Linked DNA regions of Lichenihabitans psoromatis. The protein of the gene in region 1 interacts with the protein of each later gene in a pairwise test. Links are inferred from orthologs where the notes say so. Each region holds a gene or a part of one and is shown on either strand. Other genes may lie near its edges.

Region 1 (7,749 bases):
CATGCGCTATGCCAAGGGCGCGCAGCCGACGGCGGATCTGCGGCTCAGCATGCAGAAGACCATGCAGAATAATTGCGCGGTGTTCCGCACCGGCGAAATCCTCGAGGAAGGCTCGAAGATGATCCACGACGTGTGGAGCCTCTCGGCCAATATCGGGACGACCGATCGCTCGCTGATCTGGAACACGGACCTGATCGAGACGCTGGAATATGATAACCTGATCGCCCAAGCCGTCGTTACCATGGACAGCGCATTGAACCGGACGGAGTCGCGCGGTGCACATGCACGCGAGGATCACCCGAACCGCGACGACAAGACCTGGATGAAGCATACGCTGGCTTGGCTCGACGAGCGCAGCCAAAAGGTGACGATCGATTATCGGCCCGTCCACACCTACACGATGACCAACGACGTTCAGTATGTGGAGCCGAAAGCGCGCGTCTACTAGCGCCGCCGAGGTCCACACCGAGGGGGCGCCGTCCACCTCCGCCACTTGCACGATCGGGCCACGCCCGAGGCTTTCATCAAAGAGCCACTTTACCGAAGAGTCGAAGTCGATGGTCGAACTAGCGCTTCCGAAAAACTCCCGGGTCCAGGCCGGTAAGGTTTGGCCGAAACCCGCCGGGGCGACGCGGACGAAGGAATTCCGTGTCTATCGCTGGGATCCGGATGATGACAGCAACCCGCGCATCGACACCTATTTCGTCGACCTTGAAACCTGTGGCCCCATGGTGCTCGACGGGCTGATCTGGATCAAATCGAAGGTCGATGCGACGCTGACGTTCCGGCGCTCCTGTCGCGAGGGCATCTGCGGCTCGTGCGCCATGAATATCGATGGCACCAACACGCTCGCTTGCACCAAGGGCATGGACGAGGTGAAGGGCGCCGTGAAGCTCTATCCGTTGCCGCATATGGAAGTGCTGAAGGATCTTGTCCCTGATCTGACGCGCTTTTATGCGCAGCATGCCCTCATCGAGCCATGGCTTCACACGACCTCGCCTGAGCCCGAGAAGGAGTGGATCCAGTCGCCGCAGGCACGTCATAAGCTCGACGGCCTCTACGAGTGCATCCTCTGCGCCTGCTGCTCGACATCTTGCCCGAGCTATTGGTGGAACGGCGATCGCTATCTCGGTCCGGCGGCGTTGCTGCAGGCTTACCGCTGGTTGATCGACAGCCGCGATGAAGCCACAGGCTCCCGGCTCGATACGCTCGAGGATCCGTTCCGTCTGTACCGCTGTCACACGATCATGAACTGCGCCAAGGCTTGCCCGAAAGGGTTGAACCCCGCCAAGGCGATCTCCGAAATCAAGAACATGATGGTGGCGCGCCAGAACTAGCGCGCTCGGCCCACCGACGCTCGGTGCTGAGACGCTCGACATAAAAAAAGCGCCGTGGCGAAAGCCATGGCGCTCTTGTTTTGTGCGACGGTAGGGCGTGAGCCTGACGTTTATTGAACCAGTTGGGGACCGGCGGGTCGAGCCGCTTCGCTCTCCTGCATGATGCCGAGACGACGCGCGACTTCCGTATAGGCTTCGACGAGGCCGCCAAGATCCCGGCGGAAACGATCTTTGTCCATCTTGTCGTTCGACTTGATGTCCCACAGGCGGCATGAGTCCGGAGAGATCTCATCCGCGACCACGATCCGCATCATGTCACCTTCCCAGAGGCGACCCGTTTCCATCTTGAAGTCGATCAGACGGATGCCGACGCCGAGAAAGAGGCCGGACAGGAAGTCGTTGACGCGAATCGCCAACGCCATGATGTCGTCGATCTCCTGCGGACTGGCCCAACCAAAGGCCGTGATATGCTCCTCGGAAACCATGGGATCGTTAAGCGCGTCGTTCTTGTAATAGAACTCGATGATCGAACGCGGCAGTTGCGTGCCTTCCTCGATGCCGAGGCGCGTCGCAAGCGAGCCTGCCGCAACGTTGCGGACCACAACCTCGAGCGGAATGATCTCCACTTCCTTGATCAACTGCTCGCGCATGTTGAGGCGGCGGATGAAATGGGTCGGAACGCCGATGTTGTTCAGGTGCTGGAAGATGAACTCGGAAATCCGATTGTTCAGCACGCCCTTGCCGTCGATGACCTGATGTTTCTTGGCGTTGAACGCTGTTGCATCGTCTTTAAAATGTTGGATGAGGGTTCCAGGCTCGGGTCCTTCGTAGAGGACTTTCGCCTTGCCCTCGTAAATGCGACGACGGCGGTTCATGGGGATCAACCGTGGCTTGAGGAAATCCATGGGGCGGCCGGGGCTCCTGTGCTTAAAAATCCCGTCTGGCTTTCGCGCAGGCAAAGATTTCGTTCATCCGAGTGGCCGTATGGCGGTCAAACGGCAAATCAGCTCAACCGACCCAACAACCCCCTCTTACGCGATTGCTCGACCCAGTACAACGTATCGCACGAGCGTCGGCTTTAGCTCTTTCATGCTCGCATGTAGGCATCTCGACCGGCTTACGCAATGCCGCCCTGCCAGAGCGGTGATGCAAGCACGCGTGTCAGGCGCGTTTCGCCCCTCCTGCCTTGCTGATGACGACCGATCGAGAGAGGTGGATGCGGCATGGTCCAACGCCGTCACCGAGATCACTCGGCGTTCGCTGTCGCTCAAGCCATCGACGACATCACACGCCAGGATGAGGTTTTGTTGGCAGAGGCCGAGCTTGACGTGCAGAGATAGGCCGCCAGCCGAAAAGCCCGAGCGTAATGCGGCCGGGCCGAACAGGCGCAATTGATGCTGGATGAGACGCAATGGCTTTCTCGGTAACCGATCTTCTTGCGATCCTCGAACTCGAGCAAATCGAGGAGAATATCTTTCGCGGAAGAAGCCCGCAGATCGGGTGGCAACGCATCTTCGGCGGTCTCGTGATCGCCCAGGCCATGGTGGCGGCGGCTCGAACGGTGCCGGATCGGCCACCCCATTCGCTCCACGGCTATTTCATCCTGCCCGGCGACCCCGCGGCCCCCATCATCTTCGAGGTCGATCGTCTGCGCGACGGCAAGAGCTTTTCGACCCGCCAATGCGTCGCGATCCAGCATGGGCGCCCGATCTTCTCGCTCTCGGCCTCGTTCCAGGTGGAGGAGCCCGGGCTCGACCATCAGATCGAGATGCCTGACGTTCCCCCGCCGGAGTCGCTGCCGAGCGAGGCCGACATCATGGCGCTGAATCCGTCGACACTGCCAGAGGGCATCAAGCGCTATTTCGACCGCGAACGGCCGGTCGAACTCCGGCCGGTCGATCTCAGCCGATACCTGCCGGTGGCGGGTGCCGAACCCCGCTCGCCAAAGCAGCATATCTGGATGAGGGCTTCACACCCGCTGCCCGACGATCCATCGATCCACCGGGCGTTTTTGGCCTATCTGTCCGATATGACGCTGCTCGACACATCGCTTGTGGTTCACAATCGTTCGCTCTTCGATGGCGGGCTGCAAGTCGCCAGCCTCGATCATTCGCTTTGGTTTCATCGGCCCTTCAGGGCGGATCAGTGGCTGCTTTACGCACAAGATAGCCCGAGCTCATCCGGAGCACGCGGCCTAACGCGGGGGCTGATCTATACGCGCGAGGGGACTTTGGTGGCCTCCGTGGCGCAGGAGGGCCTCATTCGCGTCCGGCCGGGTAATTAAGGCGCACAAATAATAGGCATATTCATGCATCATTTATGAACCAATGAGGCTCCGATCGCTCGATCGGGGCCTTTTTTGCGTCAGAAATAAAGTTTTTTGCTGACGGAACTCTTTGGCACACGCTTTGAAGGACAGGGTCCAACGCTGCTCGCCTGAAAAGCCGAGGAGGCTGACCATGCGACGCTGGAATCATTGATCCGGGTCGCGCGAAAGGATGTGCCGAGATGAAGATTGTGATGGCGATCATCAAGCCCTTCAAGCTTGAGGAAGTCCGCGATGCGCTGACGGCGGTCGGCGTCCACGGGCTCACCGTGACCGAGGTCAAAGGCTATGGCCGGCAGAAGGGCCATACCGAGATCTATCGCGGCGCCGAGTATGCCGTGAGCTTCCTGCCCAAGCTGAAGATCGAAGTCGCGGTCGCGGCCGAGCTGCTCGATACCGTGATCGATGCCATCACGGCGACGGCCCGCACCGGCCAGATCGGCGACGGCAAGATCTTCGTCACGCCGCTCGAAAGAGCGGTTCGCATCCGGACCGGGGAAAAAGACACGGACGCGCTCTGATCGCCGTCGCGACCTATCCATTTGGAGCCATGAAATGAAGTTTTTGCCTAAGATAACGCCACAACGAGCGAGCATCGGCCTGGGTATTCTGGCGGTCCTGCTCACGGCGGGAGCTGTCTACGCACAGACCCCGACCGTGCAGCCGGTCGCGCCCCCCGCGGCTCCGACCCCCGATAAGGGCGATACGGCCTGGATGCTGGTGTCGTCGGCCCTGGTGCTGATGATGTCGATTCCCGGCCTCGCGCTGTTCTACGGCGGCTTGGTGCGGACCAAGAACATGCTGTCGGTTCTCAGCCAGGTCATGATGATCGTGGCGCTGGTCGGCGTGATCTGGGTGCTCTGGGGCTACTCGGAAGCCTTCACGGACGGCGGCAGCATGACCGCCTATGTGGGCGGTTTGAGCAAAGTCTTCCTCATGGGCGTGACCCCGTCCTCGAATGTCGCGACCTTCTCGAACGGCGTCGTCATCCCGGAACTCGCCTATATGGTGTTCCAGATGACCTTCGCGATGATCACGCCCGCGCTGATCATCGGCTCCTTCGCCGAGCGCATCAAATTCTCGGCGCTCGTCGTGTTCATCGTTCTCTGGGTCACGTTTATCTACTTCCCGATTGCCCATTGGGTCTGGTATGTCGCGGCGCCCGATGACGTCGCCAATGCGGCCAAGGCCGTTGCGGCCGCTGGTGCCGATGCAACCGCGAAGGCCGCCGCTCAGGTCAAGCTCGATGCCATCACCAGCAATGCGGGCTGGCTGGCGCAGGCTGGCGCGCTCGACTTCGCCGGCGGCACGGTCGTGCATATCGACGCAGGTATCGCCGGCCTCGTCGGCGCGCTCTTCATCGGCAAGCGGATCGGTTACCCGCGTGAACCGATGCCGCCCCACTCGCTGACCATGACGATGATCGGCGCCTCGCTTCTGTGGGTCGGTTGGTTCGGCTTCAATGCTGGCTCGAACCTCGAGTCGAACGGCACGACGGCCCTGGCCTTCGTCAACACGATGGTGGCCACCGCTGCCGCGACCATCTCCTGGTTGTTCGTCGAATGGGCCGTCAAGGGGAAGCCCTCGCTGCTCGGTATGGCGTCTGGTGCCGTCGCGGGTCTCGTCGCGGTGACGCCGGCCTCCGGTTTCGCTGGGCCCATGGGCTCAGTGGTTCTGGGTCTGTTGGTCAGCCCGATCTGCCTCTTCTTCGTCTCGACCGTGAAGAGCAGGTTTGGCTACGACGACGCGCTCGACGTTTTCGGCGTGCATTGCATCGGCGGCATCTTCGGCGCGCTGATGACCGGCATTCTCGTGGCTCCGTATTTCGGTGGCACCGGCCTGACCGACTACACCAACTACGGCAACGGCAATGCCGGCACCTACGACATGGCCACCCAGATGATTGCTCAGGGCAAAGCCGTGCTGGCCACTCTGGTGTGGTCCGGCGTCGGCTCGGCGATCCTCTACAAGCTCGTCGATCTCGTAATCGGTCTGCGGGTTTCGCCCGATAAGGAGCGCGAAGGTCTCGACATCGCCGAGCATAGCGAGCGCGCCTACAATTATTGATCCGGTCGGCTTCACCGCCGCTCTTGATGACACTACGGAAGGCGGTCCCGCAGGGGCCGCCTTTTTTGCATCGCTGCCTCGGCGCAGGCGATAAACGTTAAGCAATCTCCAGATGTCGTTAACCATTCGGGACTAGGGTTCTGGTGGGGTCCGCCATGCGCGATTCCCGGAGAGGCCAGCCTCACGGCTCGGAAGGGTTCATGCGCACCTCGACCTTATCGCCAACCGACTATCTGTCCGACGCCGCCCGCGATTTTCTGGCGCGGCGGACGGCTGAAGTCGTCGGTCTGGCGCTGTTGGTCGGCACCGTCGTGATCGGCCTGTCGCTCGCCTCCTGGTCGATTCGCGACCCGAGTTGGAACCATGCGACGGATGCGGCTGTCCATAATCTTATGGGTGCTCCTGGCGCGGTTGCGGCCGATCTCATCATGCAACTCGTCGGCGTTGCTGTCATCGCGATCCTAACTCCCATCGCCTGCTGGGGCTGGCGGCTTCTGGTCCGCAAGCGTCTCGATCGTTTGAAGCTTCGTTTTGGCCTGCTGACGGCCGGAGCCGCAGCGGCGGCCGCGCTCGCGTCCTTGCTTCCCGCGACGGACCGCTGGCCGCTGCCGACCGGGCTCGGCGGTGTCGCCGGCGACGCGCTTCTGGCTGTACCGCGCCGGCTCTTCGGTCATTCCGAGCCGGTCTTCATCATTCTCGCGCTGATTCTGGCCGGCATCGCCATCCTGACTCTGACGGCCTCGGCCGGCTTTGGCCTAAAGGACAAGCAGGTCGAAGAGGACGAGCCGGCCTCGACTTTCGATTGGGTGTCGGCACCGCGCCAGTCCCGCTCGGCCGAGGAGGATCGCGATGGCGAGCCCGGCTTCGCGCTGGTATCGCTCGGGGCCGCCATCCACGCGGGCCTGACCTTGAAATCAGCCGTGCTCCGGTTCATTCGCCGCCGCCGGCAATTCGACGATCGGGGCCCGGAGCCATATGCGCCTTGGGTCGGCCGCGAGCCCGACGACAGCCCGTTCGCCGATCTTCATCAGGATGCTGCCGTGCCGCCTGCGGCGCGATCTCGCGTGGAGCCGACCTTTGGCGCGCCGGCACGCGCTGCCATCCCGCAGGCGCCGCGCGCCGCGCGAGGCAAGCCGGATACCGCCCCCTCGCCGATGCCCGGTATGGGCAACGGCCTTGCTGGGCCGCGCGTCATTCAGCCGGCGATGGCGAGCCCATCCCGCTCGACAGACGGCTTTTCCGGGCGTCCAACCTCACGCCGGGGCGACGTCTATGAGTTGCCGCCGCTCGGAATCCTCGCTGAAGCCAAGGCACAGCCCGCCAACCGCATTTCCGAAGATGCGTTGGAGCAAAACGCGCGTCTTCTCGAAGGGGTCCTCGAGGATTTCGGCATTCGCGGCGAGATCATCAACGTGCGGCCGGGTCCGGTCGTGACGCTTTATGAACTCGAACCCGCTCCGGGCATCAAATCCTCCCGCGTGGTCGGCCTTGCGGACGATATCGCCCGGTCGATGTCGGCCATTTCGGCCCGCGTCGCCGTCGTCCAGGGTCGCAACGCCATCGGCATCGAATTGCCGAACCAGCGTCGCGACACGGTCTATCTCCGGGAGTTGCTGGGTCAGCACGACTTCGAGGAGTCCAAGCATAAGCTGGCGATCGCGCTCGGCAAGACGATCGGCGGTGAGCCGGTCATCGTTGATCTGGCCCGGATGCCGCATCTGCTCGTCGCCGGCACCACCGGCTCGGGCAAGTCCGTCGCGATCAACACCATGATCCTGTCGCTGCTCTATCGGCTGAAACCGGAAGAGTGCCGTCTCATCATGGTCGATCCCAAAATGCTGGAATTGTCGGTCTATGACGGCATCCCGCATCTCCTGACCCCGGTCGTGACCGATCCAAAAAAGGCCGTCGTGGCGCTGAAATGGGCCGTGCGCGAGATGGAGGAGCGTTACAAGAAGATGTCCAAGGTCGGTGTCCGCAACATCGACGGGTTCAACGTTCGGGTCGCCGACGCCAAGG
Region 2 (8,194 bases), 3.4 Mb from region 1 along the record:
GGTGCCCAACTGATCGAGCTCGGCACCGGCGCGGTTCTCGATCCAGGGCCGCCAGAGATCGACGATTTTTTGACCCGCGGCGGGCGGCTTCAACCCGGTGAGACGCTCACGCGCGATGAGCGCGACGGCGTCTTCCAGCGGCGCATCCGCGCGGTCACTCACTTCGGCATAATTGCCGCGATGATAACGGTCTTCCAGCATCGCGGTCAGGTTGGCAGCGACACCTTCCATGCGGCGCGACCCGATCGCCTCGACGCGGACCTGTTCGACGGCATCGAACACGGCACGCGCGGCTTGCGCGTCGGGCGCAAGCTTCCGATGCACCCCGACATCGTGACAGGCCAGCTTCAGCGCCATCGAGTCGGAATGGCCCCGCACGATCGCGGCATCACGGGGCGACAGCTTGCGCGGCGGCTCGGGCAAGCGCGCCTTGGCGCTGTCGCCATGCCCGATGACGCCAGGCTTGTCGGCCGCGTAAGTAACTTCGAGCGCGGGCGTGCGCGCCATGGCGCGCATACAGGCAGCAACCGCTCGCTTGAACGGTTCCTGCGGGGCCTCGGCGGGGCCGACAGTCTTTCGATTGGTCGGGGTGCTCATCGAGACACCACTCCTTGCTGGGTCGAGCGCGGTCAGGCGACCGCGCCGGGCGCGACCCTCAGGTCAGCGCCACATTGACGGTGCTCTCGGGCAGTTCCTTACCGAAGCTGCGCTGGTAGAACTCGGCCACCAGCGAGCGTTCGAGTTCGTCGCATTTGTTGAGGAACGTGAGCCGGAACGCGAATCCGATATCGTTAAAGATGTCGGCATTCTCGGCCCAGGTAATGACTGTCCGCGGGCTCATGACGGTCGATAGATCGCCGGCCGTGAAGGCGTTCCGGGTCAGGTCGGCGACGCGGACCATGCGATTGATGATGTCGCGACCCTCCTTCGTCTTATAGTGCGGCGACTTGGCCTGCACGATGTCGACCTCTCGGTCATGCGGCAGGTAGTTAAGCGTCGCGACGATCGACCAACGATCCATCTGGCCCTGATTGATCTGCTGCGTGCCGTGATACAGGCCGGACGTATCGCCGAGTCCGACCGTGTTGGCCGTGGCGAAGAGGCGGAACGCCGGGTGAGGCTTGATGACGCGCTTCTGATCGAGAAGCGTCAGGCGGCCAGACAACTCGAGCACGCGCTGGATGACGAACATCACGTCCGGACGGCCAGCGTCATACTCGTCAAAGCACAGCGCGACATTATGCTGCAACGCCCAGGGCAGCATGCCGTCGCGAAACTCGGTGACCTGCTTGCCGTCCTGCAAAACGATCGCGTCCTTGCCAACGAGGTCGACGCGCGAGACATGGCTGTCGAGATTGATGCGGACACACGGCCATTTGAGCCGTGCCGCGACCTGCTCGATATGGGTCGATTTGCCGGTGCCGTGATAGCCCGTGATCATCACGCGGCGATTGCGCGCGAAGCCCGCCAGAATCGCCAGCGTCGTATCCTTGTCGAAGATGTAGTCCGGGTCTGTCTCCGGCACATGTTCGTCAATTACGGAATAGGCCGGGACCTGCATACCGGAGTCGAAGCCGAAGACCTCTCTGACCGAAACCGTCGTATCCGGCACTCCGCCGGTCTGCTGCTCAACTCTGTCCATCATGCCTCCGTGCCCGCCAACCCATCGGTTGACGGGGACACTCCGCGTCTATCGCTACAGGGGGGATTTAGCCGCTGTCGCAGCCAGTTTGACTGTTTTCAGGAATTTATAAGCTCGAATGATTTCGCGCAATTTGTCTTCGCTGGACCGATCGCCACCGTTAGCATCCGGATGCAATCTTTTGACCAGATCCTTGTAGCGGGATTTTACAGCCTCGCTATCGGCCGTGTCGTCGAGATCCATCATGGCCAGCGCCTTCAGGGTCGCCTCGCTGTAACGCGGACGGCGCGGAACAGGAGCGGCGCCGACGCCAGGGCGGCCGTGAAACATGCCAAGCGGATCGTCCTCGGTCTGGTCGCGATCCTCGCGATGGCCCTTGCCGTTTCGATTGACGCCCATGTTCCAGGTCGGACGATGGCCGACCAGCGCGTCCTTTTGGTATTTCGCCACTGCATCGTCGCTCATGCCATTGAAGTAATTATACGTGGCGTTGTACTCGCGCACATGTTCGAGGCAGAAGGTGAAGAACTGGCCCTCGCGATCCCGACCCATAGGCGCACGAAATTCCCCGAGCTTGGTGCAGCCCGGATGAGAACAGCGAACCTGGGCTGGCGCGACCTCCTCCTTGGATGATCGTTTGACCCTGATGCTATCGAAGAGACGCGAGTTGAGGTTCATATCGAAGTCATTATGGGTGAGTTGAGCCGCATAACAAAGCGGCGTGGCCAGAAAAGTCGTCCGAAAAGATGCTTGACAGCCGATCCGCCCCTCCACCTTTCCGTAAAGGAGATGCCATGACGGTCAAAGACACCATCACGACGAGGCTTCAAGCCGCACTGCGCCCCACCATCCTGGATGTGGTGGATGAATCCCATCTTCACGCCGGTCACTCGGGATCGCGTGAAGGGGGCGAGACGCACTTCCGGGTCGTCGTGGCAGCCGAAGCGTTCAACGGCAAGAGCCGCGTCGAACGGCACCGCATGGTGAACGCACTGCTCGAAGCCGAGTTGCGCGGACCGGTTCATGCGCTCGCGCTCGACATTCGAGGAACCGAGCCGTGAGCGACATGCGCTTGGTCGTGACCGGCGTTGCCGGACGGATGGGCCGCATGCTGGTCCAAGCGATCCACACGACCCCGGGTGTGACGCTTGTGGCCGCGTTGGCGCCCGAAGGCTCGTCCGCCTTGGGGCAGGATGCCGGGCTGCTGGCCGGTATCGGCGCGGTCGGCATCCCGGTCACAGACGATCCGTTGGCTGCCTTCGTGGAAGCCGATGGTGTGGTCGACTTCAGCCGGCCGGCCGCGACGGTCGCATTTGCGGCGCTAGCCGCACAGGCCCGAATCGTCCATGTCATCGGAACGACTGGTTTGGATGATGCAGACCTGAAGCGGATTTCGGCCGCGGCTTGGCACGCGCCGATCATCCGCTCGGGCAACATGAGCCTTGGGGTCAATCTCCTGGCGGCCGTGGTCAAGCGCGTGGCAAAGACACTCGGCGAAGACTTCGATATCGAAATCGTGGAGATGCATCATCGGATGAAGGTCGACGCGCCATCCGGCACGGCTCTGCTGCTCGGCGAAGCCGCAGCAGCGGGTCGCTCCATCGATCTTGCGGAGCGATCGGTCCGGGTTCGCGATGGGCAGACCGGCGCCCGCAAGGTTGGCGACATCGGTTTCGCAGCGCTGCGCGGCGGCTCGGTCGTGGGTGACCATAATGTGATCTTTGCGGGGGATGGCGAGCGCATCGAACTGGCCCATCTCGCCCAGGACCGTGGCATCTTCGCCCGCGGCGCCCTTCGGGCGGCCCTTTGGGGGCGGGGCCGGAAGCCGGGTCTCTACTCGATGGCGGACGTTCTCGGGCTGGGTGATCTCTGAGCATCATGCCCCGGCTCAAGGCCGCATGTTGCTTCTTTGTTCTTTTCCCGTGACGCTGCGTGCGCTAAGACGTCCTACGGTCTGACGCGGTTTCAGGCGGTGGTCGGGACATCCTGCGCCAAGGCGGCGTGGCGGGAGGCTTCATGCGTAGCGGATACTTTGGCGCTGGTCATGTCGAACGAGCGTCGTCTTGATTCGGATCGAAGTACTCGATGCTGAGGCGATCGAGAGGGGCGCGGGCGATCTCGGGACCATTCTGCTCGATTGCGTGGAGGGCGGAGCATCTGTCTCCTTCATGGAGGGCTTGAGCTCGCATGAGGCGGAGGCCGTCTATCGTGAAACAGCCGACGACGTCCTCGCTGGCCACCGCCTGGTTCTTGGCGGCTATATCGGGGAGGCGTTACGCGGGACCGTCCAGGTCATTCTCGCAACGCCGCAGAATCAGCCTCATCGGGCCGAATTGTCGCGTTTGCTGGTGCACCGATCGGCAAGATGGCGCGGCCTTGGTCGGGCTCTTGTGTTGCGGGCGGAGCGCGAGGCGGCGGCGCGCGGCAAGACGCTGATGTGTCTCGATACGACGTCGGGAAGTTTAGCCGAGCGGCTTTATGCTGGCCTCGGGTATCAGCGGGTTGGTGTCATCCCCGGCTATGCGCTGCACCCGAACGGCATTCCGTCCGATGCCGTCTTCTTCTGGAAAAATCTCCCGGCGCAGGAGGCACTTTCGGCGATGTGAGGGTGCTTTCCGGTTAACCCCGGGCCACGTCACGGTCATCGATTTTGCGACCTTGCGCGCATCGCAAGCGTTAGCGGCACCATACCCATCCGCATGATCCCGCGTTAGGATGTCGCCATGTCAATGGTCTCGCTCCGTCCGTCATCCGCCGCCCGTGATTCGCTGGCGCTCGATCGCGTCGCGCTCGAGGGTGCGATCGCGGCGCTTTATGCCGACGCCGAGGCGCCGCGCGAGGGCATCCGAAAGTCGGTCGTGGAACTCTTCCGGACCGCCCTGACGAGTGGGCGGGCCGCGATCACGGAGAGGTTCCTCGAAGAGGGCGGCGGTCTTCACTGCGCGCGCCGTCTCGCGGCTCTGCAGGACGAGATCATCCAGGCGATCCACGCCTATGTGCTGCGCCACGTCTACCCACTCGACAAGCCGACGGATGCGGAGCGCCTGTGTGTCGTCGCGGTCGGCGGCTACGGCCGGGGGACACTGGCGCCGGGTTCGGACATCGATCTGCTGTTTCTGCTTCCCTACAAGCAGACCGCCTGGGGCGAGAGCGTCGTCGAGGCCATCCTCTACGTCTTGTGGGACTTGCGCCAAAAGGTGGGGCACGCAACCCGGTCGGTGGATGAGTGCATCCGGCAGGCGAAGGCCGACATGACGATTCGCACCTCGTTGATCGAGGCGCGCTGGATCGAGGGCGACAAAGCATTGTTCGCCGACCTGCAAACTCGGTTCGACAAGGAGGTCGTTCAAAAGACCGCCCGCGAATTCGTCGCCGCCAAACTTGCCGAACGCGAGGTGCGGATCAACCGCGCCGGTGTGTCGCGTTACGTCGTCGAGCCCAACGTGAAGGAAGGCAAAGGCGGCCTGCGCGACCTCAACACCTTGTTCTGGATCGCCCATTACGTCTACCGCGTCTCCGACAGCGAGGATCTGGTCGCGGCCGGCCTCTTCACTCGGCATGAGTTCAAGCTCTTTCGGCGCTGCGAGGAGTTTCTGTGGCGGGTGCGCTGTCACCTGCATCTGCTGGCCGGGCGAGCCGAGGAGCGCCTCAGCTTCGATTATCAACGCGTCATCGCCGAGCGGCTCGGCTACGGCTCACACAACGGCTTGTCGGCCGTCGAACGCTTCATGAAACACTATTTTCTGATCGCCAAGGACGTCGGCGATCTCACCGCCATCGTCTGCGCGGCGATGGAGGAGAAGGAAGCCAAGCCTCCCGCGACGCTCAACCGCCTGATGGGGACGCTGCTGCGAAAGATCCGTACGATCCCCGGCAGCGATACCTTCGCGATCGAGGTCGATCGCATCACGGTCGCGCATAAAGATGCGTTCGAGCGGGATCCTGTGAATTTGATCCGGCTGTTCTGGGCCTCCGACCATTACGCTTTGCCGATCCATCCTGACGCCACGCGCCTCGTGACGCTGTCGCTTCGCCGGATCGACGCCAAAGTCCGGCACGACCCGGAAGCCAACCGGCTCTTCATGGATATTTTGACATCGCGCAATTCGCCCGAGATCGTGCTGCGCCGGATGAACGAGGCGGGCGTCCTTCGCCGCTTCATCCCGGAATTCGGCCGTGTCGTCGCGATGATGCAGTTCAACATGTACCATCATTATACGGTGGACGAGCACCTGTTGCGGGCTGTCGGCAACCTGTCGGAGATCGACGGCGGCCGCACCAAGGAGGACCACCCGCTCGCCAATGAGCTGATGCCGACCGTCGCGGCTCGGCGCGCCCTCTATGTCGCGGTGTTCCTGCACGATGTCGCCAAAGGCCGCGAGCAGGATCATTCGACGGCGGGCGCCGAGCTTGCTCGCACGATCGGGCCGCGGTTCGGCCTCAGCGAAACCGAGACTGACCTCGTCGCGTGGCTGATCGCGCACCACCTCGTGATGTCCAATACGGCCCAGAGCCGCGACCTCGCGGACCGACGCACGATCGAGACATTCGCCGAGATCGTGCAGACGACCGAACAGTTGAAATGCCTTTTGATCCTGACGATCTGCGACATTCGGGCGGTTGGGCCCGGGGTCTGGAACGGCTGGAAGGGTCAATTGCTCCGGACCCTCTATTACGAGACCGAGCGGTTGATCGTCGGCCAGTCGCAGCCGATCGCCTGGGGCGAGCGCCTGGCAACGTCCCATAGCGAGTTGCGGGCAGCGTTGCCGACGTGGTCGGAAGAGGAATTAAACGCCTATGTGGGTCGGCATTATCCGCCCTATTGGCTGCGGGTGGATCTGCCCAGCAAGGTCCGCCATGCCGAATTGCTGCGCTCGGTCGCGGGCCAATCCGCGCCTTTGGTGATCAAGATCGAGACCGACGCGTTCCGCGCCATCACCGAATTGACGTTGGTGACGACAGATCATCCGCGCCTTCTCTCGATCATCGCCGGGGCCTGTGCGACCGCCGGCGCCAATATCGTCGATGCCCAGATCTTCACGACGACTGACGGCTTGGCGCTCGACACGTTTTCGGTGTCGCGCGCGTTCGAGCAGGATGCCGACGAGGAGCGGCGCGCCGGCCGTATCGCAAATGCGATTTCGCGGACCCTGCGTGGCGAAATTCGCTTGTCCGACGCGATCGCGGCGAAGGCCGGCCCGCCCAAGGGCCGCGATACGACCTTTCCGATCGAACCCGAGGTCATCGTCGACAATCAGGCCTCGAATCGGCATACCGTGCTTCAGGTGAGCGGCATCGACCGCCCGGCGCTGCTCTACGATCTCACCATCTCGATCGCGCGGCTGAACTTGAACATTGCCTCGGCGCATGTGGCGACCTTTGGCGAAAAGGCGGTCGACACCTTCTACGTGACCGACCTCACCGGCGCCAAGATCCTCGACGCCAATCGGCAGACGCTGATCCGCCGAACGTTATCGGGCATCTTCGGTGCGCCGGAGCGCGCCGTTCAGCCCCGGCCTGCGCCCGAGGTGGTCGGCCCATCCACATAGAATCTTGATTTTTACAGGGCCGCATCTGATATGCGCGGACGAGTGAACGTGAAATAGAGTGAATGATGATTGATCCGAATGCCGATCCGATCGACCCCGTCGATGACGCCGCTGCTCAACATGATGAGCGCGCGCAGACCCAGGGTGCCGCAGGGGAGCCCGATCCGTTCGTCGTCCTCGAAAACCTGACGGCCGAAAACGCGACCCTGAAGGACAAGGTTTTGCGGACCATGGCCGAGATGGAAAATGTGCGTCGCCGCACCGATAAGGAGGTGGCGGACAGCAAGCTTTACGGCGTCTCGAATTTCGCCCGCGAGATGCTGGCGGTCGCCGATAATCTTCACCGCGCTATCGCTAGCCTGCCGGCGGAGGCTCGCGCGGGGTCGGAAGCGGTCAAGACCCTGGTCGAAGGCGTCGAACTGACCGAGCGTGATCTGCTGTCCCGGCTTGCCCGCTTTAACGTTCGGCCGATCGAGCCGGAAGGCAAGAAGTTCGACCCGAATCTACACGAGGTTCTGTTCGAGGTGCCGGATGAGAGCATGCCGTCCGGAACCGTGAAGCAGGTCGTCGAGACCGGGTATACGATCGGCGACCGCGTGTTGCGGGCCGCTAAGGTCGGCGTGTCGCGCGGCGGCCCCAAGGTCAACTGACCCCATCGATCACATCGGAGCGAATCATGAGCGAGCCCGACGACCTTCTGTTCACGGTCGATCAGATCGCGACCGTGAGCACGGCGATGCGGGTGGCGCTCGGGTTGCCTCCGAAACACGTCGATGTGGCACATTTCGTTGCGATGATCTCGGACGAGATCGAGCATTTGCGTGCCGCCGGCTGGGACGATGCCGGCATTGCGGATTTCGTCCGCGAGACAACCGGCGAGCCGCTCCGGCAAGAGGCGCTGGCTGAGTTCTACGTGAAGCCGGAGCATCGCGGGCGGCGCTGAGCCCGCGTGCCTCATTCCATCGGTTTGGCGTTCAGCGCATCGGCGAGCCGCATCTTGGCC
Region 3 (7,858 bases), 2.5 Mb from region 1 along the record:
GCCGTCATGGGCCAACACATCATCCGGGACGCCGAGCATCTGGCGCTTGGCGTCGTTCGAATAGGTCACAAAGCCGCGATCGACCACGGCGGAGGATCCAGCGATCTCGGTCAACAAGGCCGCGACGAGGCCGCCTGTGCATGACTCCGCCGTAGCGATCATCAGCGACCTGACCCGACATGCATCCAAGAGAAGTTCGGCACGGCGCAGCAGGGCGGGCTGGAACATCGACGCCTCCGTATCAGGTTGGCCCGAGCGGCAGACGAACCGTCGCAAGAGCCCAAGCCGCCATGCCTTCGCGACGGCCAACGAACCCCATGAGTTCCGATGTGGTGGCCTTGATGCCGACCCGGTCGATGCCAATCCCGGCGATCTCGGCGATCGCGGCCCGCATGGCCTCGCGATGCGGGCCGATTTTCGGCGCTTCGCATACGATCGTGACGTCGAGATGCGCCACGACGCCGCCCCGCTTGCCGACGCGCTCGATCGCATCCTTCAAGAAGAGAGCGGACCGCGCGCCACGCCATTTCTCGTCGCTGGGCGGGAAGTGTACGCCGATATCGCCGTCGCCGATCGCACCGAGGACCGCATCGGTTAAGGCGTGCAGCACGACATCGGCGTCGGAATGGCCGGTCAGCTTGCGATCATGCGGGATACGAACGCCGCCAAGCCACACATGGTCGCCGTCGGTGAAGGAGTGGACGTCGTAGCCCTGGCCGACGCGGATGTCCGGCAGGGTGGCGAGCAGGCGGGCTTCGGCAGACATGAAATCCATGGGGGTCGTGATCTTCACGTTGATGACATCGCCTTCAAACACGTAAACTGAATGGCCGGCATATTCAGCCACGGCCCCGTCATCGGTCAGGTCGTTGCGCCCCGCTTGGGCGGCTTGACGATGAGCCGCGAGGATCAGCGGAAACGCAAAGGCTTGCGGCGTCTGCACGGCTCGCAACTGCTGGCGATCCAGTGTGCCGAGCACCGCCCCGTCCGAGCCGATCTGCTTGATCGTGTCGGTGACGGCGCAGCCGGGAACTGCCGCTTGGTGTCGATCCGCGGCCGCAATCGCCCGCAGCACGAGCTCCGGCGAGACGAAGGGACGGGCCCCATCGTGGATCAGCACGATGTCTGGCGCGACGTCATGCAGTGCCAGTGCCTCAAGCCCAAGGCGAACGCTGTCCTGCCGGCTCGCGCCACCGAAAACGGGAGCGTGCAGCCGCTCGCGCATCGTCGCATCGAGCAACCTGGCCGCTTCGCTGAACAAATCGGTGTCGTCAGGATGGATCACCGGCGTGACACGAAGGTCCGGATGAGCCGACAAAAGCGCATGAAGCGTCCGCGCAATCAGCGACTGACCCGCGAGCGTCCTGAATTGCTTGGGCAATCCAGCGCCGGCGCGCGACCCCCGGCCTGCAGCGACGACAAGAACATGGGACGAGGCAGGCATCGTGCAAACACACTCCGAATACGATTTCGACCAACTCACGCCCGCGCGGCGTCAAACTGTCGCCAAGTGGCCGGGCAGATGCGCTATCAAGGGAGTTGCCGCGCCGCAGCAACTGACTAATCTGCAGGCTTTAGACCATGCTGATGATAAATTAGGCACGCTGGGCAACGACCACCGTATCGCGTGAGCGATCTACCCGGAACCGCCCCCGAAAGAAAGGTGCTTGATGCGCGAAGCGATGCGATCGGACGAGACAGGCAATGACGCAGGACATAAGTCCCAGCGCTCTGCAGTCCCGCAGGCCGGTCTCATGATCGGATCCGTAGCCGTGCCGGGGCGTGCGATCTTGGCTCCCATGGCGGGGATCACCGATGTCGGCATGCGTCGGATCGCTTGCCGGTTTGGTGCGCCACTGACCGTGAGCGAAATGGTGGCGGCCGCCAGCTTCACGACAGGGCAGGCCGAAACGCTGAACCGCGCCGAGGGCCGGGGCGTCGCGATCCATGTGGTCCAGATCGCGGGGCGCGAGCCGGCACCGATGGCTGAAGCGGCTCGCCTCGCTGCGGGCTTCGGCGCCGCCGTCATCGACATCAATATGGGATGTCCGGCCAAGAAGGTGACGGGCGGTTACTCGGGCTCGGCCTTGATGCGTGATCTCGATCAGGCTTGCCGTCTCATCGACGCAACCGTTCGCGCGGTCACGATTCCGGTCACGGTCAAGATGCGGCTCGGCTGGGATGCCGACAGCCTCAATGCGCCCGAGCTTGCCCGACGGGCCGAGTCACTCGGGGTCCGGTTGGTCACGGTGCATGGCCGGACCCGCAACCAATTCTATAACGGAACAGCTGATTGGGCGGCCATTCGGGCCGTCAAAGAAGCCGTGACGATCCCGGTCGTGGTCAACGGCGACTGCCATTCGGCCGCCGATGCCGTGCAGATGCTGGCGCAGTCGGGCGCCGATGCCGTCATGCTCGGACGGGCCGCGGTCGGTCGCCCCTGGCTGGTCGGACAGATCGCGGGCTTTCTGAGGACCGGTCGTCCGGTGCCGCAGCCGAGCGGCGCAGCACGCCTCGAGGCGGCTTGTGAGCATTTCGAGTCGATTATCGAGATGTTCGGACGCGACAAGGGCTTGCGGCACGCCCGCAAGCACCTCTCGGCTTATGCGCTGCATGCGGGGGGCGCACCCGCTCATCTCCGTGACAGTCTGGTGACCACGACTGATCCGGATGAGGTCCCCGCGCTTCTGTCAGCGCTTTTTCGATCCGACGAGACAACCACCACGATGGACCATGCCGCATGACCGCGCACACGACACCCTGGACGGACGGATCCGAGACGGCGGCGCGCTCTGACCTCAGCCTCGCCGCCAATGCGATTCAGGTGCTCAACGGTTTGCCCCATCCGGTCCTCGCGATCCGCGCCGATGGAACCGTGGTGGACGTCAACTCGGCCGCCGAGTCCTTCTTCGAGATGGGACGCGCCATGATGACCCGGCACAAACTCGCCGACCTCGTGCCGTTCGGGTCGCCCCTCCTGGCGTTGATCGAGCAGGTTCTCGACCGCGGCTCAGCCGTGAAAGAATACCGGGTCGACCTCGGTAATCCGCGTCTCGGGCCGGACAGAATTGTCGACATTCACGTGGCACCCATGCCGGAAGCTCGCGATGGTGTCGTGATTCTGCTTCAAGAACGCACAATTGCCGATAAAATGGACAGGCAACTTACCCATCGAGGGGCAGCCCGCTCAGTTTCTGCGCTTGCGGCGATGCTGGCTCATGAAATCAAGAACCCGCTTTCGGGCATACGGGGAGCGGCGCAATTGCTCGAAACCGCAGTCGGCGACGAGGATCGGGCTCTGACGCGCTTGATCTGCGACGAGACGGACCGGATCGTGAAGCTGGTCGACCGGATGGAAGCCTTTTCGGATATGCGGCCGACAGAACGCGAGAGCGTCAACATTCACGCCGTGCTCGACCACGTGAAGCGCGTGGCGCAGGCGGGTTTCGCCCGCCACATTCGCTTTCAGGAGAGCTATGACCCATCCTTGCCGCATGTGCTCGGCAACCGCGACCAGCTGGTTCAGGTGTTTCTCAATCTCGTAAAAAACGCGGCAGAGTCGCTGGGCGACGCGATCGATGGCGAGATTGAGCTCACGACCGCGTTCCGACCAGGGGTCCGGCTCAAGACCGCCGGCTCGTCGCACCCCGTCAGCTTGCCGCTCGAATTTTGCGTGCGCGACAATGGTCCCGGCATTCCGCCGGAGATCGCAGCCGTGCTGTTCGACCCGTTCGTGACCACGAAAGTCTCGGGAACTGGCCTTGGTCTTGCACTGGTGGCCAAGATTGTCGGCGACCATGGTGGCATCGTCGAATGCGAATCGCATCCAAGACGGACGGCGTTTCGCATTCTTATGCCGATGTATGCGGCACGGGACGGGCGCGGGTCTCAAGTCTGACGCCGCTTTTGATCCGAAGGGGTTTGTAATGACGAATGGCCATATCCTCGTTGCCGACGACGATACGGCGATCCGCACGGTTCTGAGCCAAGCCTTGGCGCGTGCTGGTTACGACGTGCGGACGACCGGCACGGCCGGCTCACTCTGGCGCTGGGTGCAAGCCGGCGAGGGCGATCTCGTCATCACCGACGTGGTGATGCCCGACGAGAACGCGTTCGAACTCCTGCCCCGGATCAAGAAGCTGCGGCCGGACCTGCCCATCATCGTGATGAGCGCGCAGAACACGTTCATGACCGCCATCAAGGCCTCCGAACGGGGCGCCTATGACTATCTCCCAAAACCTTTCGATCTGAAGGAATTGGTCGCGATCGTCGGCCGTGCGCTCAGCGAACCGGGCAAGCGAGCGCTGCCGAAGGATAATGATGATCTCGAAAACATGCCTTTGGTGGGTCGCTCGCCCGCCATGCAGGAGATTTATCGCTCGCTGGCGCGGCTGATGCAGACCGACCTGACCGTGATGATCACGGGCGAGTCGGGCACCGGCAAGGAACTCGTGGCGCGTGCGCTGCACGACTACGGCAAGCGCAAAGCTGGGCCGTTCGTCGCCATCAACATGGCGGCTATCCCGCGCGACCTGATCGAGAGCGAGCTGTTCGGTCACGAGAAGGGGGCCTTCACGGGCGCCAACACCCGCTCGGCCGGACGGTTCGAACAGGCCGAGGGCGGTACCTTGTTCCTCGACGAGATCGGCGACATGCCGATGGAGGCGCAGACGAGATTGCTGCGGGTGTTGCAGCAGGCCGAATATACGACCGTGGGTGGTCGCACCCCGATCAAGACGAACGTTCGCATCGTGGCGGCCACCAACAAGGACCTCCGCATCTCGATCCAGCAGGGTCTCTTCCGCGAGGATCTGTTCTTCCGCCTCAACGTGGTGCCGCTGCGCCTGCCGCCGCTGCGCGAACGGGCAGAAGACATCCCCGACCTTGCCCGTCACTTCTTCACCCTGGCAGCCTCCGAGGGTCTGCCGCTGAAACATCTCGATACAGACGCACAGGAGCGGCTGAAACGGTATCGTTGGCCCGGCAATATCCGTGAGCTCGAGAATCTCGTGCGGCGTCTCGCGGCGCTATACCCGCAAGAGGTGATCGGCGGTGACCTCGTCGACGCCGAACTTGCGGGGCAGGCGCCGCTGAGCAGCTTTGGCATGGAAAGCGCGCAGGCCGTGCAGACGGCCGCAACCTCCATGGTGGCCAACGCCAGCTCCGACGACGGCGGCCTGATGGGCTCTGTCGAGCGGCATCTGTCCGGCGTGTTCCGCCAACATGGCGACAACCTACCACCACCGGGCCTCTATCACCGCATTCTGCGTGAACTGGAGGTGCCGCTTATCTCGGCCGCGCTTGCGGCGACGCGCGGCAATCAGATCAAGGCCGCCGAACTTCTCGGCCTCAATCGTAACACGCTGCGAAAGAAGGTTCGGGAGCTCGATATTCGTTTGATGCGGATGCCGCGGTAACAAGCGGGACGCCATGAAAAAGGCGCGGCGGCCGCGAAGCTTGGCCGCTGCCCTCAAATCGTCGCAGTTCGGCAACACTGTCGTATAAATACAACGCATATCGGCGTAGCCTGTCCGAGTCGCAGACTCGGATACTCGAGACCCGATGGTGTTTGCGGCAGGACTGTTGATCCGGAAGGCTCTTGATTGGTGGACCAAACTGCGAGCACACCAGAGGGGACATCGACCCGACGGCCACGCCGGCGGCGTATCGCACTAAGACTCGGCCCGATCGTGGTGACGCTCGGTCTAATTTCGGCGCTCGCGACCTTCGTGGTCTTCACCGGCTATACCCCCATCCTGCCGACCGATGCGGTCGTGGTGGATGTGTTCCTCGTGAATGGCGCGATCGTGCTCGTTCTGCTCGGCCTCGTCATCGCCGAAGCGGTTCGGCTCGTGATCGCATGGCGAGCCCGCATGGCCGGCGCTCGGCTGCACCTCTATATCGTCGGTCTGTTTTGCATCACGGCCGCCGTGCCCGCCATCATCATGGCGGTGGTCGGGTCCGTGACGCTCGAACGGGGCCTGTATCCCGCCTTCATGCAGGATGTTCGCGGTTTCATCTCGCATACCGCCGATGCGGCGCGATTGTACCGCGAGACGCAATGCAATTCATTGCTGCGCGAAGCTGACCTGACGGCCTCCGATCTCGACCGGGCCAAGGTCGGCTATAACGAGCGCGCGTTCTTCCAGAATTATTTCGCGTCTCGGGTGCATTTTCTGGGATTTACCACGGCCGTCATGATGAAGAGCGACGGCTCCGTCGTCGAGAAGGTCGATACGGGCAAACCAGCTCAGATCGCGAAGCCGGAAGCGGCGGATTTCGAGGATGCCCGCAAGCGCGACCCGGTCTGCTTCGTGCTCGACTCGGGAAAGACCTTTGTGGCGCTCCGGTCGCTGCCGTCGTTCGACGATACGTTCCTGTATCTGGCTCGTCCGGTTGATCCGTTCTCAATCGAATTTTCGCGCCAAGCGACCGATATCATTGGTCTTTACGACATCTTCGATCGCCATCGCCGCAGCATCCAGGTGGCGTTCATCACGATGTATAGCCTGTTGGCCACTATCATGATGTTGTCGTCGATCTGGCTCGGCCTGTCGTTCGCCAACCAACTCGTGACCCCGATCCGTCGATTAATTCGCGCCACGGATCAGGTGTCGTCGGGCAATCTTTACGTCCAGGTTCCGGTCCGCCGCTCGGAAGGGGATTTGGGCCGGCTCGGCGAGACGTTTAACAAAATGACGTCGGAGCTTCGGGTCCAGCAGAATAAGTTGATCGTTGCCAACCGAATGAACGACGAGCGTCGGATCTTTACCGAAGCGGTGCTGTCGGGTGTTCCGGCGGCCGTCATCGGGGTCGGCAACCAAGGGCAGATTACAGTCGTCAACGCCTCGGCGCAGAAGCTTCTGTCGATTCCGGGGGCGAGGGAGCCACTTGTCGGTGCTACGATCGAATCGCTGGTGCCGGAACTCGGTCCCGTGCTGATGGAAGCGAGGGCAGGGCGGCAGCGCCTGCATCAATCGCAGATCACGCTCACGACCCTCAATCGCGAGCGGACCGTGAATGTGCGGGTGACGAACGACGTATCGGCCGCGGGTGATTACAATCATGTGGTGACGCTCGACGACATCACCGACCTGATCTCGGCGCAGCGGACCTCCGCTTGGGCCGATGTGGCCCGACGGATCGCCCACGAAATCAAAAATCCGTTGACCCCGATCCAACTCTCGGCAGAGCGCCTGAAGCGGCGCTACGGGCGCGTCATCGTCGAGGGACGTGACGTGTTCGATCAATGTATCGATACGATCGTCCGACAAGTCGATGACATCAAGCGCATGGTCGACGAGTTCTCGTCCTTCGCCCGCATGCCAAAACCCTTGCTCGAGGAGGACGACGTCCGGCCCTGCATCGAGCAGGTCCTGTTCCTGATGCGTGAAGGGCATCCGGATGTCACGTTCGTGGATCACCTTCCGGCCGATCCCGTCATCGCCAAGTTCGACCGTCGTCTCATCACGCAGGCGCTGACAAACATCACCAAAAACGCCACCGAGGGCATCGCCGCCGTCCCGGAAGACGAGCGGGGACCGGGCCAGATCGACGTCAGCTTGAGTGTCGATCACGACGGCATGGCATCGATCGATATCGTCGACAACGGGAAGGGCTTTCCGGCAGAAAACCGGCAACGTTTGCTCGAGCCTTACATGACGACTCGCGCGGATGGCACCGGGCTCGGTCTCGCGATCGTGGCCAAGATCCTCGAGGATCATGGCGGCGGCATCGAATTGCTCGATGCCGCATCGGACGGGCAATCCGTCAAGGGCGCCCGCGTTCGTCTCTTTTTCCCGGTTCTCCGGTCTCTCGGCCTACCCGAGACGGCCCGAGCCGATTCATTTTCCGAACA

The links.
Region 2: the proteins of EY713_RS04470 (region 1) and EY713_RS20400 interact in binary tests that used the Escherichia coli proteins (3 or more experiments, as listed by UniProt). The link is inferred for Lichenihabitans psoromatis from one-to-one orthologs.
Region 3: the proteins of EY713_RS04470 (region 1) and EY713_RS16315 interact in binary tests that used the Escherichia coli proteins (3 or more experiments, as listed by UniProt). The link is inferred for Lichenihabitans psoromatis from one-to-one orthologs.

The regions. Positions count from the first base shown.
Region 1 is NZ_CP036515.1:961,238-968,986, reverse strand. Bases 2,624-5,514 are described here. They hold EY713_RS04470 (P-II family nitrogen regulator), read left to right. Parts: upstream 2,624-3,845; coding sequence 3,846-4,184; downstream 4,185-5,514. Other genes in these bases: EY713_RS04465 (ammonium transporter), read left to right, coding at 4,219-5,514; tesB (acyl-CoA thioesterase II), read left to right, coding at 2,749-3,621. Also shown: sdhA (succinate dehydrogenase flavoprotein subunit), read left to right, coding at 1-448; EY713_RS04485 (succinate dehydrogenase iron-sulfur subunit), read left to right, coding at 558-1,337; purC (phosphoribosylaminoimidazolesuccinocarboxamide synthase), read right to left, coding at 1,448-2,242; more of EY713_RS04465, read left to right, coding at 5,515-5,730; EY713_RS04460 (DNA translocase FtsK), read left to right, coding at 5,931-7,749. UniProt on the Escherichia coli protein: Involved in the regulation of nitrogen metabolism. Regulates the activity of its targets by protein-protein interaction in response to the nitrogen status of the cell.
Region 2 is NZ_CP036515.1:4,355,417-4,363,610, reverse strand. The notes cover bases 4,056-7,391. They hold EY713_RS20400 ([protein-PII] uridylyltransferase), read left to right. Parts: upstream 4,056-4,365; coding sequence 4,366-7,191; downstream 7,192-7,391. Other genes in these bases: grpE (nucleotide exchange factor GrpE), read left to right, coding at 7,254-7,391; EY713_RS20405 (GNAT family N-acetyltransferase), read left to right, coding at 4,056-4,248. Also shown: cobaltochelatase subunit CobT, read right to left, coding at 1-597; cobaltochelatase subunit CobS, read right to left, coding at 656-1,642; EY713_RS20420 (J domain-containing protein), read right to left, coding at 1,697-2,320; EY713_RS20415 (BolA family protein), read left to right, coding at 2,437-2,703; dapB (4-hydroxy-tetrahydrodipicolinate reductase), read left to right, coding at 2,709-3,515; more of EY713_RS20405, read left to right, coding at 3,706-4,055; more of grpE, read left to right, coding at 7,392-7,841; EY713_RS20390 (hypothetical protein), read left to right, coding at 7,868-8,134; EY713_RS20385 (methyltransferase domain-containing protein), read right to left, coding at 8,146-8,194.
Region 3 is NZ_CP036515.1:3,483,604-3,491,461, reverse strand. Bases 1,820-4,819 are described here. They hold EY713_RS16315 (two-component system sensor histidine kinase NtrB), read left to right. Parts: upstream 1,820-2,740; coding sequence 2,741-3,898; downstream 3,899-4,819. Other genes in these bases: ntrC (nitrogen regulation protein NR(I)), read left to right, coding at 3,927-4,819; dusB (tRNA dihydrouridine synthase DusB), read left to right, coding at 1,820-2,744. In the rest of the region: EY713_RS16330 (CinA family protein), read right to left, coding at 1-228; EY713_RS16325 (bifunctional 2-C-methyl-D-erythritol 4-phosphate cytidylyltransferase/2-C-methyl-D-erythritol 2,4-cyclodiphosphate synthase), read right to left, coding at 242-1,444; more of dusB, read left to right, coding at 1,755-1,819; more of ntrC, read left to right, coding at 4,820-5,417; EY713_RS16305 (sensor histidine kinase NtrY-like), read left to right, coding at 5,694-7,858.